Regions from separate parts of the Ralstonia flatus genome, predicted to be linked through region 2. Evidence: predicted binding sites of a transcription regulator. Region 2 holds the regulator's gene; each other region holds the start of a gene.

Region 1 (3,274 bases), on a different contig from region 2:
CTGCTCAGGTTCGACAGCGTGGTCTGGAAGGTCGACAGCGCACTCTTGAGCGATCCCACCGCCGACAGCTGCGTCTGGTACGAGCTTTGCTGCGTTTGCAACTGCGTCAGCGGCAGGCTTTCCACCTTCATGAGGCTGGACACCAGCGAGTTGACGTCGATGCTCGTCCCGATACCGGGAATCGAGATCGGCGGAACATAGGTGCTGGTCGAGGAGGTGGTAGTGGTAGTCGCCATGATCGGGTCCGATAAGCATCTGCGCCGGCGGAAGTCTCTCTACACAACGGCACGGGCCGCAGCTTCTTTAGGGCAGGTTATGCGCGCGCCACCCACGAAAAAGAGGGGTATCCGACAAAAGAAAAAAGGCCGACGCCCCGAGGAGCGCCGGCCCTTGGCCCAACCGCCAGGCGGCTGGACTGCATCCAACTGCCTGATTAGCCCTTCAGCAGGCTCAGGATGCTGTTCGGTGCCGAGTTGGCTTGCGCCAGCATCGCCGTACCCGCTTGCTGCAGGATGTTCTGACGCGTCATGTTCGACGTTTCCGACGCATAGTCCGTATCGATCATCACCGACTTGGCGGCCGACAGCGCGGTGTTCGACGAGGTCAGCGTGTTGATGGTCGAGGTCAGACCGCTTTGCTGCGCGCCCAAGTCAGCGCGGGCTGCCTTCAGGCTGGCCAGATCGGTGTCGATCTTGGCCTGGGCTGCCGTTGCGTTGGCGGTCGACGTCACGCTCGTACCGGTCAGCGTACCGAAGCTGGCCAGGTTGGCGTTGGTGACGGTAGCGACGTCGGTCGATGCGTTCTGACCGTATTGGAACGTCGTCGAGGTCACCGTGCCGTCGAACAGCTTGGCGCCGTTGTAGTTGGCGTTGAGCTCGATGTTCTTGTTGGCCGTGGCCAGCTGTTGGTATTCCTTGTCCAGGTTGGCCTGGTCGGTGGTCGACAGACCGCCGTTGTTGGCTTCCACAGCCAGTTGGCGCATACGTTGCAGGTTGTTTTCAACCTGGCCCAGGTACGAGTCGGCCGTTTGCAGGTACGACTGTGCGTTGTTGGCGTTCTGGATACCTTGGGTTTGCGAGTTCAGCGTGGTCGTCAGGCTGGAGGCCACAGCGTAGGCAGCGGCATCGTCCTTTGCGCTGTTCACGCGCAGGCCGGTCGACAGACGTTGCAGCGAGGTTTGCAGGGCATCCTTCGATGCCGACAGTGCTTGCTGCGTTTGCAGGGACGAGATGTTGGTATTGAGGCTGAGGGACATGACGGCTCCTAAGTTTCCCGATGGTTTGTTGCCCGTGTTTGCTAATTCCGGCTAGGCCGGGCAACGTGACCTGCAACTTGAAGGGGATCAGGTCTGCGTTGTACTCAGGTTATCGGTGGCCTCTGAGGAAAGTTTAGGGTCGCCTTGACAAATTTGTGCGTCGGCGGCGGTTTGGGCTTGCGGCCGCCTGACTCCCGACACCCCTCCAAAAGAGGCGGTGCGCCTGCTTCTTGGCCGGCAGGCCCTCGGCTATACTCGTTCGATCAGTTCATAGGCGCCTGCATCTCTCTATATAGAGCGCCACACACGGCACAGATGGGGAGTTGCAAGCCCGCCAGACGGCCCAAGGCCTGCTGACGGAAAGAAGAGCTCGAAGCGAGCCCGCGTTTGACCCGCAACACCCACCATGCTCAATGTCCTGATCGTCGAACCGCACGATATTGCCCGTGTCGGCCTGCGCCAGATCCTCAAGGATTCGCGTCTGGCCCGCCAGATCGAGGCCGTGCCGGACCTGCGCGATGCCAACAACGACCTCCTCGCCCAGCGCGAGTGGGACGTCATGCTCTTCTCGGTGGAATCGGCCACCGGAGACGAATTCCAGATCATCAAGTCCGTACGCCAGCAGCATGCCCGCCTGGCGGTGCTGGCACTGGGCCGGCACCCTGAGGCGCTGCTGGCCGTGCGGGCGCTCAAGGCGGGCGCCGCCGGCTATCTGCCGATGGACGCCAGCCAGCCGCAGCTGCTGGCGGCCGTCAACGCCATCTCCAAGGGCAAGAAATACCTGCCTTCGGATCTCGTGGAAGTCCTGGCCGACAACCTGAACGTCGATTGGGACAAGCCCCGCCACGACATCCTCTCCGACCGCGAATTCCAGACGCTGCGCATGTTGGGCTCCGGCCGCACGCTCGGCGAGATTGCCGAGGCACTGCAGATCAGCGTCAAGACAGTGAGCGTGTATCGGGGGCGCGTGCTCTCAAAGATGAAGCTGCGCAACAACGCCGAGCTGACCATGTACGTGGTCAGCAACGGCTTGCAGATCTGAGCACGTTATAAGAACCGCGGAATGCGCTCGCCGTAGCGGCGGGCGTTCTCGCGCACGAGGTCCTGCACCGCTGCCGGTTCCAGCGGCCGCGTCAGCAGATAGCCCTGAAACTCGTCGCAGCCGACTTCGCGCAGGAATTCAAGCTGGCCGGTGGTCTCCACGCCTTCGGCCACGGTCTTCATGCCCATGGCTTGCGCCATCATGATGATGGCCCGCGTGATGGCCGCGCGCTCGGCCACGTGCGGCAGGTCCTGCACGAACGACCGGTCGATCTTCAGCGTATCGATCGGGAAGCGGTGCAGATACGACAGCGATGAATATCCGGTGCCGAAATCGTCCAGTGCCAGCGATACGCCCATCGCCCGCAGTTCGGTCAGCAGCGCATGCAAGGACGGATCGTCGCGAATCAGAATGCCTTCGGTCATCTCCAGCTCGACCGCGTTGCCGGGCAAGCCGCTTGTCGATAGCGCGCCGCGCACCATGCCGCTCAGCTGCCCGGAACTGAATGCCTGGCCCGAGAGGTTGATCGACATGCGCAAGTCCGGCAGCCCGATGCGGCGCCAGCGTGCAAGCTGGTCGCAGGCGGCACGCAGGATCCAGCGGTCGATCTCGACGATGAGGCCGGTTTCTTCGGCGTCCTGAATGAACTGGCCGGGCATCATGCGGCCGAAATCGGCCGAGTTCCAGCGGATAAGCGCTTCCACGCTGACGATGCGGCCGCTGCGCACATCCACGCGCGGCTGGTAGTCGGCGTAGAACTCGTTGCGGTCGCTCGCGCGGCGCAGGCCCGATTCAATGCGGAAGCGGCGCGAGACGCGGTCGTCGAGGTCGCTGGTGAAGGTCTGGAAGTTGTTCCGCCCGCGCTCCTTGGCCAGGTACATGGCGGCGTCGGCCTTGCGCAGCAGCGTGTTCGGATCGTCGCCGTCGTGCGGTGCCACGGCAATGCCGATCGACACGCCTAGATACAGCTCCTGCCC
Region 2 (3,274 bases):
GCAGGTGCGCGATGGGTGACTTCCCGGGTCGCGTCCACCTGCCCCGGCACCGGAAATCAGAGATTCCTTGATACTGACGTGGTCCTTCTCATCTCCGTGCTTCGCTGACCCGCTCCGATGCCATGAAGAATCCCGACTACAACCCCGCCAAACCGCACCACACGCCGGACGGATTCCGCAACCGCTATCCGCACCCGCGCCCCGACGCCGATTTCTGGCAATGGCAACGGGAGCGTCGCCGCCTGAAGCTGCCCAAGCCGCCCACGCAAGACCTCTCCTGCATCGCGCCCAACCTCGGCGCCATCCATCAGCCGCCCGCGCTGCCGCAACTGACCTGGATCGGCCACGAAACGCTGCTGCTGCAGATCGATGGGCTGAATGTGCTGACCGACCCCGTGTTCTCCAAGCGCGCCTCGCCGCTGCCGTTTGCGGGGCCGCGCCGCCATCAACCGCCAGGGCTGTCGCTCAAGCAGTTACCGCATATCGACCTGGTGCTGATCTCGCACAACCATTACGACCACCTCGACCGCGCCAGCGTGCGTGCGCTGATGCGCCAGCCCGGCGGCGCGCCGATGTTTTTCGTGCCGCTGGGCATCGACCGCTGGTTTGCGCGCAACGTGCGCGGCACACGCCTTGCCGGTGACAACTCCAACGTGCGCGCATTCGACTGGGACGACGAGGCACGATTCGGCCCCTTCACCGCGCACTTCTGCGCCGTGCAGCACTGGTCCGCACGCGGCCTGTACGACCGCAACCGGACGCTGTGGGGCAGTTGGGCGCTGCTGCATCCGCACCTGCGCTTCTGGTTCTCGGGCGATCTGGGCTATTCGCAAGACACGCGCGACATCGGGGCGCGCTTCGGCCACTTCGATGTGGCGGCCATTGCCGTGGGCGCCTACGAGCCGCGCTGGTTCATGAAGGCGCAGCACATCGACCCCGCCGAAGCCGTGCAGGTCATGCAAGACATCGGTGCCCGGCAGGCCGTGGGCATTCACTGGGGCACGTTCGAGCTGACGGACGAAGCGCTGGACCAGCCCATCACCGACCTAGCCCACGCGCTGAAGGCCGCCAACGTGCCCGCCGAGCGCTTCCTTCTGTTCAAGCACGGCGAGACCCGCGTGTGGGATGCCGCCGCCTCGCGGCTCGTGACCGATGTGACCGACGTGCCCAAAGAAAAAGCGCGGCCGCGAGATGACTCGCTGGCCGCGCAGTAAGAAACTGGCAGGTCAGGCACAGACCCGGCGTCGCTCGCCATTGGCAGCGGCGCCCGGTTGATATCGGATCAGGTCGGCGTCGGCAGCCATGCGCGATCGCGCAGGCGCGAGCGGATGCGGGCAATCGCCTGGCTGTGGATCTGGCACACGCGCGATTCCGACACGCCCATCACGGCGCCGATTTCACGCAGGTTCAGATCCTGCTCGTAGTAGAGGCTCATCATCAGCTTTTCGCGCTCGGGCAGTGCCTCGATGGCAGCCACAACGGATTCGCGCAGGTCGTGGTCCAGCAGCTGGTCCAGCGGCGTGGCGTCGTTCTCGGGCGCGCGGTTCTCGATGAAGGCGTCGGCGTCTTCGCGGTCGAAATCTTCGTAATACAGCAGCTGGCTGCCTTGCAGGTCGACCAGTTGCTTCTGGTATTCGGCCAGCGACATGCCCAGCGCTGCGGCAATCTCGGTTTCCGTGGGGGCACGGCCCTTTTGCTGCTGGAGCTTCTGGATCGCCTGCTCGATCGTGCGTGCATTGCGGCGCAGGCCACGCGGCAGCCAGTCCGAGCCGCGCAATTCGTCCAGGATCGCGCCGCGGATCCGCTGGGCCGCGTAGAACTCGAACTGCACGCCCTGCGTTTCCTCGTAGCGCGACAGCGCATCGAGCAAGCCCATCATGCCGGCCTGGATCAGGTCGTCCAGCTCAACGCTGGCCGGCAGCTTGACCATCATCTGGTTGGCAATGCGACGCACCAGGGGTGCGTACGTGGCCATCTCGTCGGACTTGGTCTTGCGACCGGTTGCGGTGTACATATCCATGCCTGCCTTTGACGCTTCGTTCATGCTGCGCCTCAATAAACCAATTCGGCCGCGCGTGCGGTGGCGCCGGGTGTCGCTGTCGATACCGACATTGACCTTGCGTGCGCCGATTCATCTGCCGGCGCCTCAGCCGGTGCCCGCGCCGACATGACCACCCGTGACGGCGCACTGCCATCACCGGCTTGGGCCTCGGCGCTGGCCCAGCTCAACATTTCTTCGGCAAGCTGGCGGAAGGCCATGGCCGAAGGCGATGCGGGAAACGCACTCGCCACGGGCTTGCCGAGCGAGAGCGCGAGTTCTACGTGCCGGTCCTCGGGGAGGTAGCCGGCGAAATCGATCCGGGTGTTCAGGTACTGGCCCACGGTGTTGGCCAGGTTGCCGAACACGCGCACGGCGGAATCCACCGAATGCGCGCCGCACACCACGGTGCGGATGCCGGCGCCGCCTTGCAGCACGGCGGTTTTCTTGAGCAGCGTGTACGCGCTCTTGATGCCTTCCGGGCCATCCGCGAAGGTCAGCAGCACGTCGTCGCACGCTTCTGCCACGGTGCCCAGCGCCCGGGTGCCGAAATGCGCGGCCACGAGCGTCACATCCGCCGTCTCGTCGTGCTGTTCGAGCACGCCGGCCATGGCCAGCACGGTCTGCGCGCTCACCACGGCGGTATCGCGGCCCATGCCGGACAGCGCAATGCGCAGGTTGTCGACAAAATCATCGACCTGCTCTTCCGCGCCGACCACGAGCACGCGGCGGGCAGCGGCATGACCGAGCATGCGCCGCAGCCCTGCGGCTTGATCCTTGGCGAATGGCGTCGTCATGGTCGCCCCCTTGTCAGGCGAAATCGAAAGCGGCCAGGCCGGGTTCGCGGTTGCCTGCGTTGCGTAACACCCCACCTTGCGCCACGAGCAACGATTCGTCCGAATCGAGCGTGAACGACGACTGCTCCGCACCGGCCCGGAACGAGCGGTGGATCAGCAGCTTCTTGTTCGGCACCGCAATGTCTTCCGGCACACGCTGGCCGTACGACACGTAGTGCAGCGGCAGGCGGCGGCGGATCATCACGTCCATCGCGTGGCCTACGGAAGCGGCCTCGTCGATCTTGGTCAGGATGCAGCCGGCCAGGTTGGCGTCGCGGTAGGCGCCCACGACTTCATCGAGCGTCTTGCCGTTGCTGGCCGCGTTGAGCAGTAGCAGGCGCTTGATCGACGGGCCGACGGCATGCAGCATCGCCATCTGTTCGGACACGGCGCGGTCGCG
Region 3 (3,274 bases), on a different contig from region 2:
TACCGGCACGACGGATTTCGGCACCGTGCAGAACATCGTCACCGCCATCAACAAGCAGTTCGGCACGGATACGGCGCAAGCGGCCGACGGCCGCACGATCAACGTGCGCGCACCGGCCCTGGCGTCGGACCGCGTGGGCTTTCTGGCCAAGCTGCAGAACATCGACGTGACCCCGGCGCTTGCCGCGGCACGCGTGGTGGTCAACGCCCGCACGGGCTCGGTGGTGATGAACCAGCTTGTCAAGCTCGAGCCCTGCGCGGTGGCGCACGGCAGCCTGTCCGTCACCATCAGCACGGACCCGGTGGTGAGCCAGCCGGCGCCGTTCTCGCAAGGGCAGACGGTGGCGGGTGCGCGCTCGAACATCGAGGTCAAGCAGCAAGGCGGCAGCCTCATCAACGTGAAGGGCGGCACCAACCTGGCGGACGTGGTCAAGGCCATCAACGCGATTGGCGCCAACCCGCAAGACCTGATCTCGATCCTGCAGGCGATGAAGGCGGCCAACGCGCTGCGCGCCGACCTGGAAATCATCTGACGCTGCGGAGGCCACGATGAACCAAACCGACCTCACCAGCCGCCTGGCGCTCGATTCCCGAGGGTTCGAGTCGCTCAAGCAAACGGCACGTACGGATCCGACCGGCGCCGCCAAGACCGTCGCCAAGCAGTTCGACGCGATCTTCGTGAACATGATGCTCAAGCAGATGCGCGATGCATCGCCGCAGAACGGGCCGCTCGATTCGTCGTCGAGCAAGATGTACACGTCGATGCTCGACCAGCAGCTTTCGCAGACCATGGCCTCGCGCGGCGTGGGCGTGGCAGACCAGCTTCTGAAGCAGATGCTGCGTCAGGCCAACCATGTGAACCCGGATGCGGGTGGCAAGGTGAATACCGCGCTGTCCAACACGACGGCCACGAATACCGCGCTGCCGGGCGCTGCCGGTGCCACGAACGATGCCGCCAAGGCGATCGCCCGTTCGTCGCTCAACAGCATGGCCGCGGCCGTCGCGCCGGGCACGGAAGACGACGGCTCGGGCATCAGCACCGTGCCGCGCCCGGGCCTGGAAGAACGCGTGCAGCGTGCGCTGGCCGCCCTGCGCAAGCAGGCGGATGCCCAGGCACAGACCGCCAGCGCACCGCCCGAGGTCGACCTGTCGACGGTGGCATCGGAGCCGCGCGGCGACCGCATGAGCAGCTTCTACAACAAGCTGATCGGCCACGCATCGCAGGCCGCGCAGGAAACCGGCATTCCGGCCAACTTCATGATCGGCCATGCCGCGCTGGAGTCCGGCTGGGGCCGCCGCGAGATCAAGGCAAAGGACGGCACGAACACGCACAACCTGTTCGGCATCAAGGCCGGCGGCTCGTGGGCAGGCAAGACGGCCACGGTGACCACCACCGAGTACATCGGCGGCGTCACCCACAAGGTGCAGGAGAAATTCCGCGCCTACAGCTCGTACGCCGAGGCGTTCAAGGACTACGCCAACCTGTTGGCCAACAACCCGCGCTACAGCAACGTCGTGGCAGCCGGCAACGGCAACGATGCGGCGTCGTTCGCCAAGGGTTTGCAGCGCGCAGGCTACGCCACCGACCCGAACTACGCCCACAAGATCATGGCGGTGATCAAGCAGATCGCATAAGTGCTTTAGGAAGCATATTTTGGCAACATCGGCCGGCTCAAGTTTGTTCTTGTCCGGCCGATGTTGTTTCTAGAGCTTATTTCGGCGGCTTCGTGCTGCCCGCACCGAGACAACTATGAGCAGCTCCCTTCTGAATATTGGCGCGTCGGGCCTGCGGGTGGCCGATATCAACCTGCAGGTGACCGGCAACAACATTGCCAACGCCAGCACGCCCGGTTATTCGCGCCAGGAAGCCGTGCAGACGGAGAACATTCCGCTGTACGCCGGCGTGGGCTATCTCGGCCAGGGCGCCAACGTCACGACCGTCAAGCGCATCTACGATCAGTTCCTGACCGCGCAGGTGCAAAGCGGCCAGGCCTCGACCAGCGCGGCCGACCAGCTCAACAGCCTGGTGTCGGGCCTGAGCAAGTACATGTCGGACAGCAACAGCGGCCTGACTTCGTCGCTCACCAGCTTTTTCAATGCCGCCGATGGCCTGGCTTCCAAGCCGTCGGACACCACTGCGCGCCAGGTTTTCCTGAACGCCGCCGCAGGCCTGCAAAGCCGCTTCAATTCGATTGCCGGCCAGCTGAGTTCGCTCAACAGCCAAGTCAACACGCAGGTGCAGACGCAGATCAGCACGGTCAACGGCACCGCGCAGCAGATCGCCTCGTTGAACGACCAGATTTCCAAGGCGGAGGCATCGACCGGCCAGCCGGCCAACGACCTGCGTGACCAGCGCGACCAGCTTGTCCAGACGCTCAATCAGTCGATCAAGGCCAGCGTGGTGCAGACCGGCGACGGCCAGTTCAACATCTACGTTGGCAACGGCCAGGCGCTGGTGCAGGGCAACAAGAGCTACCAGCTGACGGCGGTACCGTCGCAGTACGACCCGACGCAACTGTCGGTGGGCTACAAGAGCCCGGGCGGTACGGTCAACATCGACGACAGCCAGCTCGGCGGCGGTGCGCTGGGCGGCCTGATGGACTTTCGCAACAACACGCTCATTCCGGCGCAGAACAGCCTGGGCCGCCTGGCCACGGCGGTGGCGGCCGACGTGAATGCGCAGAACAAGCTCGGCATGGACGCCAACGGCAAGATGGGCACGGACCTCTTCTCCGTGGCCAGCCCGAGCGTCGCGCCCAGCACCAACAACACCGGCACCGGCTCGCTGACTGCCAGCATCACCAACGCCAATGCGGGGCAGGGCTACGACTACCAGGTCAAGTACCAGGGCGGCGCCTACACCGTTTCGCACTATCCGGATGGCTCCGCTTCCGTGACGGTGACGAGCTGGCCGACCACGATTGACGGCGTCACGCTCAACCTGTCGGGCACGATGAACAGCGGCGACTCCTTCCTGGTGCGCCCGACCGCCAACGCGGCCGCCACCATGCAGACGCTCACCACCGACTACCACGACGTGGCCGCGGCCTCGCCGGTGGTGCTCAACCAGGGCAGCAACAACACGGGCAGTGCCTCGGTGTCGTCGCTGGGCGTGGACAGCACGTATGCCGGATCGCCGCTCACCTCGCCGATCAACCTGACGTACAGCTCGGCCGTTGGCGGCTCGCTGTCGGGGTTCCCGGGCAGCGTCACGGTGACGGTGGGCGGCACGTCGACCACGTACACCGGCGGCACGGCACCGTACACCCAGGGCG

The links. Region 2 encodes FliA, which starts transcription of late flagellar genes. Its sites were predicted from a motif close to CTAAAGTTTNNNNNNNNNNNGCCGNTA; they were not measured.
Region 1: the regulator FliA is predicted to act here: its motif matches at 1,366-1,392, upstream of R2676_RS11390 (flagellin N-terminal helical domain-containing protein).
Region 3: the regulator FliA is predicted to act here: its motif matches at 1,671-1,697, upstream of flgK (flagellar hook-associated protein FlgK).

The regions. Positions count from the first base shown of each region.
Region 1 is NZ_CAUDLI010000004.1:261,407-264,680, reverse strand. It holds gene fliD (flagellar filament capping protein FliD) at 1-236, opposite strand, end outside; gene R2676_RS11390 (flagellin N-terminal helical domain-containing protein) at 434-1,255, opposite strand; gene R2676_RS11385 (LuxR C-terminal-related transcriptional regulator) at 1,662-2,297, shown strand; gene R2676_RS11380 (putative bifunctional diguanylate cyclase/phosphodiesterase) at 2,303-3,274, opposite strand, start outside.
Region 2 is NZ_CAUDLI010000002.1:497,378-500,651, reverse strand. It holds gene R2676_RS05950 (MBL fold metallo-hydrolase) at 123-1,214, shown strand; gene R2676_RS05945 (RNA polymerase sigma factor FliA) at 1,283-2,044, opposite strand; gene R2676_RS05940 (MinD/ParA family ATP-binding protein) at 2,053-2,835, opposite strand; gene flhF (flagellar biosynthesis protein FlhF) at 2,849-3,274, opposite strand, start outside.
Region 3 is NZ_CAUDLI010000004.1:248,830-252,103, forward strand. It holds gene R2676_RS11310 (flagellar basal body P-ring protein FlgI) at 1-532, shown strand, start outside; gene flgJ (flagellar assembly peptidoglycan hydrolase FlgJ) at 549-1,634, shown strand; gene flgK (flagellar hook-associated protein FlgK) at 1,750-3,274, shown strand, end outside.